One region of the Pantoea sp. ABR1s genome, then DNA from elsewhere that is predicted to be linked to it. Evidence: predicted binding sites of a transcription regulator. Region 1 holds the regulator's gene; each other region holds the start of a gene.
The links. Region 1 encodes PhoB, which activates phosphate uptake and scavenging genes when phosphate is short. Its sites were predicted from a motif close to CTGTCATAAAACTGNCNNAT; they were not measured.

Region 1 (3,130 bases):
GATGTCGCGCACCGAATCGCTCTGGCTGACGCCGACGGTGGTGAGATGGCCGGTGGCGATAATCGGCAGTGCATGGCCCAGCGCCTGGGCGGCGGTGAATCGCTGCTGATAGTGGTGGGCGATCGCTTCCAGCAGCGAGGTCTGCTTGTCGCGTCCCGACTGACCCGCCCGGCTGCGCAGGATATCGCGCGGCCGCAGATAGGGAATCGCACACAGCAACGCGCCCGGCTCGCCCTGGCGGGTGTTGAGCAGCAGCACATCATCCTTCTCCTGCGGGGTGGCGATCACCCGGGTATTGAGACAGGCGAGCAGCTCACGCGACTCATTCAGCGTGGCAACGGAATCGTGGTTGCCCGCCAGCACAATCAGCTGACAGCCGCTGGGCTGCAGCGCCACCACAAAGCGGTTGAACATTTCGCGGGCGTAGCTGGGCGGTGTACCGGTATCAAACAGATCGCCTGCGATGATCAACGCATCCACCTGATGCTGTTCAATCTGGATCAACAGCCAGTCGAGAAATGCCTGATGTTCGGCTGCCCGACTTTTGTTGTAGAAGAACTGCCCCAGATGCCAGTCCGCAGTATGAATGATGCGCATGATGAGTCCCTGCCGTTGTGATTCGCCCGGCGATTATACTGGCTCTGCGGCCAAAGCAAAAAATTGTCGCTGCGCTGTCATAAATGATTACCAGTGAGGTTACAGGCAGGTTATGTTTTTCATAAAAGTGTCACAAATCTGACGCATAATGGCGCCGCGAATCTCAGTGACATCCGTCATAATCAGCAGGAGTAATAATGGCTAAGCGCATTTTGGTTGTGGAGGATGAAGCCCCCATCCGTGAAATGTTGTGTTTTGTTCTGGAGCAGAACGACTATCAGCCAATCGAGGCGGAAGATTATGACAGCGCCGTTGGCAAGCTGATTGAACCCTGGCCCGATCTGATTTTGCTGGACTGGATGTTACCCGGTGGCAGCGGTATTCAGTTTATCAAACATCTGAAACGCGAGGCGATGACACGCGATATCCCGGTGATGATGCTCACCGCGCGCGGCGAAGAGGAGGATCGGGTGCGCGGCCTGGAAGTGGGTGCCGATGATTACATTACCAAACCCTTTTCACCTAAAGAGCTGATGGCGAGGATCAAAGCGGTGATGCGCCGTATTTCGCCGATGGCCGTGGAAGAGGTGATTGAGATGCAGGGGCTGAGTCTGGATCCCTCCTCACATCGCGTGATGTCCGAAACCACGCCGCTGGAGATGGGTCCGACAGAATATAAGCTGCTGCACTTCTTTATGACCCACCCGGAACGCGTTTACAGCCGCGAACAGCTGCTGAACCACGTCTGGGGCACCAATGTGTATGTGGAAGATCGTACTGTCGATGTTCACATCCGCCGTTTACGTAAAGCGCTGGAAGTGTCCGGCCACGATCGCATGGTACAAACCGTTCGCGGAACAGGGTATCGTTTCTCTGCCCGCTACTAAACGGAGCCTTAACCGTGCTGGAACGCCTCTCCTGGAAGAGATTACTGACAGAACTGCTGCTGGTCTGTCTGCCCGCAGTGCTGCTGGGCCTGCTGTTCGGCGGTCTGCCCTGGTGGCTGCTACTGAGCGTGCTGACGGTGCTGTTGTGGCATTTTCACAATCTGATGCGGCTGTCGCACTGGCTGTGGCTCGACCGCACCATGACGCCACCGGCCGGGCGTGCCAGCTGGGAACCGCTGTTTTATGGTCTTTACCAGATGCAGCTCCGCAACCGGCGGCGACGGCGTGAACTGGGCAATCTGATTAAGCGTTTCCGCAGCGGTGCCGAGTCGCTGCCGGATGCGGTGATTCTGACTACCGAAGAGGGCACCATTTTCTGGTGTAACGGCCTGGCGCAGCAGCATCTTGGACTGCGCTGGCCGGAAGATAATGGCCAGAACATCCTCAATCTGCTCCGTTATCCGGAGTTCTCGCGCTATCTTCGCCAGCGCGATTTCGACAAGCCGCTGACGCTGGTGCTGAACAACAAACTTCACATGGAGTTCCGCGTCATGCCCTACAGCGAAGGGCAGTGGCTGCTGGTGGCGCGTGATGTCACGCAGATGCATCAGCTGGAAGGGGCGCGCCGCAACTTCTTTGCCAATGTCAGCCATGAATTGCGCACACCGCTCACGGTGCTGCAGGGCTATCTGGAGATGATGAACGACTCGGTGATGAGCGAGCCTTCGCGCAGCAAAGCGCTGCACACTATGTCGGAGCAGACGCGCCGCATGGACAGCCTGGTCAAACAGCTGCTGACGCTGTCGCGCATTGAAGCCGCGCCCGCAATCGATCTGAAAGAGAAGGTCGATGTGCCGGTGATGCTGAAACTTCTGCAGCATGAGGCGGCAACGCTGAGTGGTGGCCGTCACGACATCCATTTCCATACCGATCCCCATCTGAAAGTGTTCGGCAACGATGAACAGCTGCGCAGCGCCATCTCCAATCTGGTTTACAACGCGGTAAACCACACACCGGATGGCACGCGAATTGATATCAGCTGGCTGCGCGGCAAACAGGGGGCCATTTTCCGGGTGTGCGATAACGGGCCGGGCATCGCCTCAGAACATATTCCGCGTCTTACCGAGCGTTTCTACCGGGTCGATAAAGCGCGTTCGCGTGCGACCGGCGGCAGCGGGCTGGGGCTGGCGATAGTGAAACATGCTCTGAGCCACCATAACGCCCGGCTCGATATCACCAGCGTGCCGCACAAGGAGACCTGTTTTACCTTTACGCTGCCAGCGAGGTTGATTGTCAGCAGCGTGATGCAGGAGAATGCCGTTCATTAATCGCTGCCGGATCTCCCTGATGCGCATCCTTCTTTTGTTGATCGTTACTCTGCTGCCGGGCCTGGCACTGGCCCAGCCCGGCGCGCTCTCCGGCAATCTCAGCAGCGTCGGATCCGATACGCTGGGTTATCTGATGACGCTGTGGGGCGAAGATTTCAGTCGCCAGGCGCCGGGCGTCAATGTCCAGGTTCAGGCCTCCGGCTCTTCTACTGCGCCGACCGCGCTGGCGGCGGGTGCAGCACAACTCGGTCCGATGAGCCGCCCGATGCAGGCAGATGAACGCCAGGCCTTTGAGGCGCGCTACGGCTATCCGCCGCT
Region 2 (3,130 bases), 260 kb from region 1:
TCAACCTGGGTACCGACCGGACGCACTTCGATGATCGGGTCCAGCAGACCGGTAGGACGCACCACCTGATCGATCACTTCGTCGCCCGACTTTTCCAGCTCATATTTGCCCGGCGTCGCCGAAACATAGATGGTCTGTGGTGCCAGTGCCTCAAACTCTTCAAACTTCATCGGACGGTTATCCAGCGCCGACGGCAGGCGGAAGCCGTACTCCACCAGCGTCTCTTTACGCGCCCGGTCGCCTTTGTACATGCCGCCAATCTGCGGAATGGTCACGTGCGACTCATCCACCACCAGCAGGCCATCGGCGGGCAGATAGTCAAACAGCGTCGGCGGCGCTTCGCCCGGTCCGCGTGCGGAGAGGTAGCGTGAGTAGTTCTCGATGCCGGAGCAGTAGCCCAGCTCGCTCATCATCTCCAGGTCAAACTGGGTACGCTGAGTAATGCGTTGCTCTTCCAGCAGCTTATTGTTCTCCAGCAGCACCCGGCGGCGGTCCGCCAGCTCGACTTTGATATCTTCCATCGCCTGCAGAATACGCTCACGCGGCGTCACGTAGTGCGTCTTGGGGTAGATGGTAAAGCGCGGCACGACCGAATCGATCTGGCCGGTCAGCGGGTCAAACAGCGACAGACGCTCAACCTCTTCGTCAAACAGCTCGACGCGCAGCGCAATATCGTCCGACTCCGCCGGGAAGATATCGATCACTTCGCCGCGCACCCGGAAGGTGCCGCGCTGGAACGCCTGGTCGTTGCGGGTGTACTGCAGCTCTGACAGACGGCGCAGAATACTGCGCTGATCGATAATCATGCCGCGGGTCAGGTGCAGCATCATTTTCAGATAGAGATCGGGATCGCCCAGACCGTAGATAGCCGAAACCGATGCCACCACAATGACATCGCGCCGTTCCAGCAGCGCCTTGGTGGCCGACAGACGCATCTGTTCGATATGTTCGTTCACCGACGCATCCTTTTCGATAAAGGTGTCGGAGCTCGGCACATAGGCTTCAGGCTGGTAGTAGTCGTAGTAAGAGACGAAAAACTCGACGGCGTTATCCGGGAAAAACTCTTTCATCTCGCCATAGAGCTGGGCGGCCAGCGTCTTGTTGGGCGCCAGCACCATGGTCGGACGGTTGAGGTCGGCAATCACGTTGGCGACGGTAAACGTTTTACCGGAGCCGGTTACGCCTAATAAGGTCTGATGGGCCAGTCCATCCTCCAGCCCCTCTTCCAGGCGACGTATCGCCTCAGGCTGGTCGCCCGAAGGTTTAAAGGCGGAGTTCAATTTAAAGGCTTTGCTCATGAATGCAGTTCCTGCTGGAGAAGTCGGCGGGCAGGCACTTATTTTACTCTGCTATGGTGATTTTGCCAGAAAATAATACTGGATATAAAAACAGTATTGGTGCAATGTTAACGCCAGCAGGATGGCACCTGATGTCCCTGCAGGCTGGCAGCGTTATCGCTCAGCATGTTGCGCAATGTTATCCCCAGGCAGGGATCTGATTTAACATTTGTCAATAGAGTGTCACAAAATTACAGTACGGTTACCTGACAGATAATTCTCAGGCTTGTTTTTTGATAAGCAACTGATTTTACTGACATAAGGCTATGAGGCCAGATTCTCGTCATTATGTTACCAGGCCGCGTATTTCCTCGCTTCCAACTGGTTTTCATTACCTAATGCACAAGGTTATCCACAGGAATGGTGGATAAGTGATGGCAGCCCCGACGCCATCTGCTGTGTATAATTTTTCCCTGCCTTCTCACTACCGTGAAAATAATTTTTTTTGCGTTAAATTTCGCGTCGCCTGCTGACGGATTATTCTGCAATTTTAATCTGTCACCGGGTGTCGTACGCAAATTTGCACGCCTCATACTAAGATTCTTAATCGGACTTCCTGCCACGTTACAGTACGTCTGCACCAGAAACAGCGCTCCAGGGCACTGCAAAAGTGCAGATGCGTGGTCACCGTGGGGAATTGATAAGTTTTTCTCACCTTTCATCCCTGATACGTGGCGCTGCAGCAGGAAACAGGGCCGTTTTTAGATCTGGCCTGGGAATTGCAGGAGTCAGTAGCGTCACCGCGCGGAACGCGCACTGTGCTGCAATGGCGAGGCTGCCGTTGCTGATGACTTGTTTGCCAGACGACAGAGCGCGGAAGCAATCAGGCTAACGATCGGGAAGGAGAGTGTCAGATGCTGAGTTTACGTTCGGTAAATCAATTTTACGGTCAAAACCATATTCTGTGGGATGTGGACCTGGATCTGTCGCCTGGCACCTGCACCGGCATTCTGGGCCGTCCTGGCATGGGCAAAACCACGCTGGTGAACTGCATCATGGGCAGATTGCCGATTAACAGCGGCTCTATCTCCTGGAAAGAGGATGGCTCGCCGCCGGAAGATCTGCTGCTGCAACCGGCTGAACAGCGGGCGCAGATGGGGATTGGCTATGTGCCGCAGGGCCGCCATATTTTTACCCAGATGAGCGTGGAAGATAATCTGCTGATTGCCCTGCTGGCGGGTGCCAGCCAGCGCGACCGCCATCGCGCCATTCCCGAAATGGTATTCGACCTCTTCCCGGCGCTCTACTCTCTGCGCCAGCAGCGCAGTGGCGATCTGCCGATCGATCAGCAGCAACAGCTGGCCCTGGCGCGCGCGCTGGTGCTGCAGCCCAAACTGCTGATTCTGGATGAGCCGACCGACGGGATGTCGCCGTGGCTGGAAGAGGAGATGGGCAATCTGATCCGTCGGCTTAACCTCGACTACGGGCTGACCATCCTGCTGCTGGAGCAGCGCCTGTCGCTGATCCGTCGCGTGGCGGACTATTTCCTGCTGCTGCACCGCGGCCGCAATGTGGCGCAGGGCAGCATGGAACAGCTTGATGACCACACCGTCGATAAATGGCTGACGGTGGCCTGACATTCAGCGCCTGCCCCACCGGGCGTAAGTGTTGCAGGCAGGCTGAAGACGGAGCGCGCAGAACCACCGGAGCGTGTGCACAGCGCGTGAGGATGGTGAGCACTGCCCGGATTCAGCACGACAAATAAAATAGCCAGGCTACGCGGTTACTCCGGCAACGTCAGGTAGTGACCACAGGACGCCTGCTGCGCCGCATCGGTGAGAAACGGGATGGTG
Region 3 (3,130 bases), 770 kb from region 1:
CGGCGTGTCGAAAGGGCATGCGCTGGAAGCGGTCGCGAAAACGCTGGGCCATTCACTGGAAAGCTGTATCGCCTTTGGCGACGGCATGAACGATGTGGAGATGCTGAGCATGGCGGGTAAGGGATTTATCATGCAGAACGCCCATCAGCGGTTGAAAGATACGCTGCCGGAGCTGGATGTGATCGGTTCAAATGCCGATGATGCCGTGCCGCAGACGCTGCGCACGCTCTATCTTGCTTAAGCCGTCAGCGCAAAAAAAGGGCCGGATATCCGGCCCTTTTTTATTGCCGTCAGGCAGGGGTCTTTTTGTGTTTGTGTTCGCTGACCATGGTCAGTAACAGCAGGATAACCGCCAGCACACAGCCAGCAATCATCACCATGAAGCCGCCGTCCCAGCCGAAGTAATCGACGGTGTAACCGACAATGGCGCTGGCCGCCACCGATCCACCCAGATAGCCGAACAGGCCGGTGAAGCCCGCCGCCGTCCCCGCCGCTTTTTTCGGGGCCAGCTCCAGCGCGTGCAGACCAATCAGCATCACCGGACCGTAGATCAGGAAGCCAATCACAATCATACAGGCCATATCGACGCCAGGATTGCCCGCCGGGTTAAGCCAGTAGATCACGGTCGCGATGGTTACCAGCGTCATAAAGAACACCCCGGTCGCACCGCGATTACCGCGGAACACTTTGTCCGACATCCAGCCGCACAGCAGCGTTCCGGGGATCCCCGCATACTCATACAGGAAGTAAGCCCACGACGATTTATCCAGCGTGAAGTGTTTTACTTCTCTGAGATAGGTCGGCGACCAGTCGAGAATGCCGTAGCGCAGCAGATAAACAAATACGTTGGCCAGCGCGATGTACCACAACAGCTTGTTCGGTAGCACATATTTCATGAAGATCTGTCTGGCCGTCAGCTCCTCTTCGTGGCTGGCATCATAGTCGGGCGGATAGTCGTTTTTGTACTCTTCAATCGGTGGCAGACCACAGGATTGCGGCGTATCGCGCATCAGCGCAAAGGCCAGAATCGCAATGGCGATGGCGCCAAATGCCGGCATATAGAGTGCTGCTTTCCAGTCGTTGAACCATGCCATACCGAGCAGGAACAGCAGAGGCGGAATACCGCCGCCGACATTATGGGCGCAGTTCCAGACCGAAACGATCCTGCCGCGCTCTTTCTGCGACCACCAGTGAACCATGGTACGTCCACAAGGTGGCCAGCCCATGCCCTGGAACCAGCCGCAGATAAACAGCAGCACGAACATCACCATAATGCTGGAGGTGGCCCAGGGAACGAATCCCATGATCAGCATCACTGTCGCAGCCAGAATCAGGCCTGCCGGTAAGAAGACGCGCGGGTTTGAGCGGTCAGAGACCGATCCCATGATGAATTTTGAAAAGCCGTAGGCGATGGATATGCCGGATAAGGCAAAACCGAGATCGCCACGTGAAAAACCCTGCTCTACCAGGTAGGGCATGGCGAGTGCGAAGTTTTTTCTGACCAGATAGTAGGCGGCGTAACCAAAGAAGATCCCGATGAAAATTTGCCAGCGCAGACGACGGTAGAGCGGATCAACGTGATCCTCCGCCACCTGCGGCTGACGTGGTGCAGGTTTAAAAATGCTCAGCATCAGTGAGGCCCTCCAGGGCACATTATGGTTTTTAATTCCCAGCAGGTTGGGGCAGGAAAAGAGCAGAAGAAAATGGACGCAGAATGTTCCATTTCGCGCAAAGAATAGTGTTAGTTGCGCAACGTTACTGTGATGAATGACACATTTGTTACACTTTTATTACATTCTGGAGCGGAAGTGATCATGCGATGGATCATTTCGCGCATTTTATCTGGCTGAAAGATCCTTATGCAGACAGTTATGTCAGGAAGCGAAAGCCCTTTCCGATGGCTATTCTGATCGCCTGGTTTGTAATCAGATGTCAACCAGATTTCACAGCCTGATGGCAGCACATTGTTTACACTGACGGCCTGTTAATTTCGGGGTCGTCACCGTGTTTTTATTGATTATTACCACCATTCTGTGGGCCTTTTCGTTCAGTCTGATTGGCGAATACCTTGCCGGGCAGGTGGACAGCTGGTTCTCTGTACTGATGCGACTGGCGCTGGCTGCGCTGGTATTTTTACCTTTCCTGCGCTGGCGTGGTCATCGCCCTTCAACGCTGTTGCTTTACATGCTGGTCGGGATGCTGCAGCTGGGCGTGATGTATCTGCTGAGTTTCGAAGCCTATCTCTATCTTAGCGTGTCGGAATTCCTGCTGTTTACGGTGATGACGCCGCTTTATGTGACGCTGATTTACGATCTGATCAGCCGTCGTCCACTGCGCATCGGCTATATCTTCAGTGCACTGCTGGCTGTGGCAGGTGCGGCCATTATTCGCTATGACAAAGTCAGCGATCATTTCTGGTTTGGTCTGCTGTTAGTGCAACTGGCAAATATCTGCTTTGCGGCGGGAATGGTGGGCTATAAGCGTCTGCAGGAGACCCGCCCGATGCCGCAGCACACGGCCTTCTCCTGGTTCTATCTGGGTGCAGTGTTGATTGCGGTGATCGCCTGGTGTGCCTGGGGCAATCCACAGAAGTTGCCGACCACCTCATTGCAGTGGGGCATTCTGGTCTGGCTGGGCATTGCGGCTTCCGGTCTCGGCTATTTTATGTGGAATTATGGTGCGACCCAGGTCGATGCCGGCACGCTGGGCATTATGAATAACATGCACGTTCCTGCCGGGCTGCTGGTGAATCTGGCTATCTGGCAGGAGAAACCGCACTGGCCAAGCTTTATTGCGGGCGCGCTGGTGATCCTCGCCTCGTTGTGGGTGCATAAGCGCTGGGTGGTGGGGCGCGGTGACCGATCATAAACAGGGCTGTTGCATGGGTGCGGCCTCCCGGGCTGGCGCGTCCGATCGCGAAGGAATCTCACATCCCTGTGGATCGGCCGGGCCATCCCTGGCCCGGACGCTTCGCTCTTCAGACGCGCCAGCCCTGGAGACTTAACAGCATCATCGCAGTTGAACCAGGGGCTCAGAGCGAATATGAAGGAGGGTATGGAGCGCTGAAACGTAGAGCATTCGCGATGGAGCTGGCGTGTGCGATCGCGAAGGAATCTTCCAGGATGGTTCA

Region 2: the regulator PhoB is predicted to act here: its motif matches at 1,507-1,526, upstream of uvrB (excinuclease ABC subunit UvrB).
Region 3: the regulator PhoB is predicted to act here: its motif matches at 1,777-1,796, upstream of glpT (glycerol-3-phosphate transporter).

What each region holds. Positions count from the first base shown of each region.
Region 1 is NZ_CM173823.1:3,152,286-3,155,415, reverse strand. Features, by position in the region: gene sbcD (exonuclease subunit SbcD) at 1-597, opposite strand, end outside; gene phoB (phosphate response regulator transcription factor PhoB) at 795-1,484, shown strand; gene phoR (phosphate regulon sensor histidine kinase PhoR) at 1,499-2,812, shown strand; gene ACXKZD_RS14945 (PstS family phosphate ABC transporter substrate-binding protein) at 2,832-3,130, shown strand, end outside.
Region 2 is NZ_CM173823.1:2,894,114-2,897,243, forward strand. Features, by position in the region: gene uvrB (excinuclease ABC subunit UvrB) at 1-1,298, opposite strand, end outside; gene ACXKZD_RS13625 (ABC transporter ATP-binding protein) at 2,192-2,914, shown strand; gene bioD (dethiobiotin synthase) at 3,061-3,130, opposite strand, start outside.
Region 3 is NZ_CM173823.1:3,917,904-3,921,033, reverse strand. Features, by position in the region: gene yigL (sugar/pyridoxal phosphate phosphatase YigL) at 1-241, shown strand, start outside; gene glpT (glycerol-3-phosphate transporter) at 291-1,631, opposite strand; gene ACXKZD_RS18430 (carboxylate/amino acid/amine transporter) at 2,005-2,868, shown strand.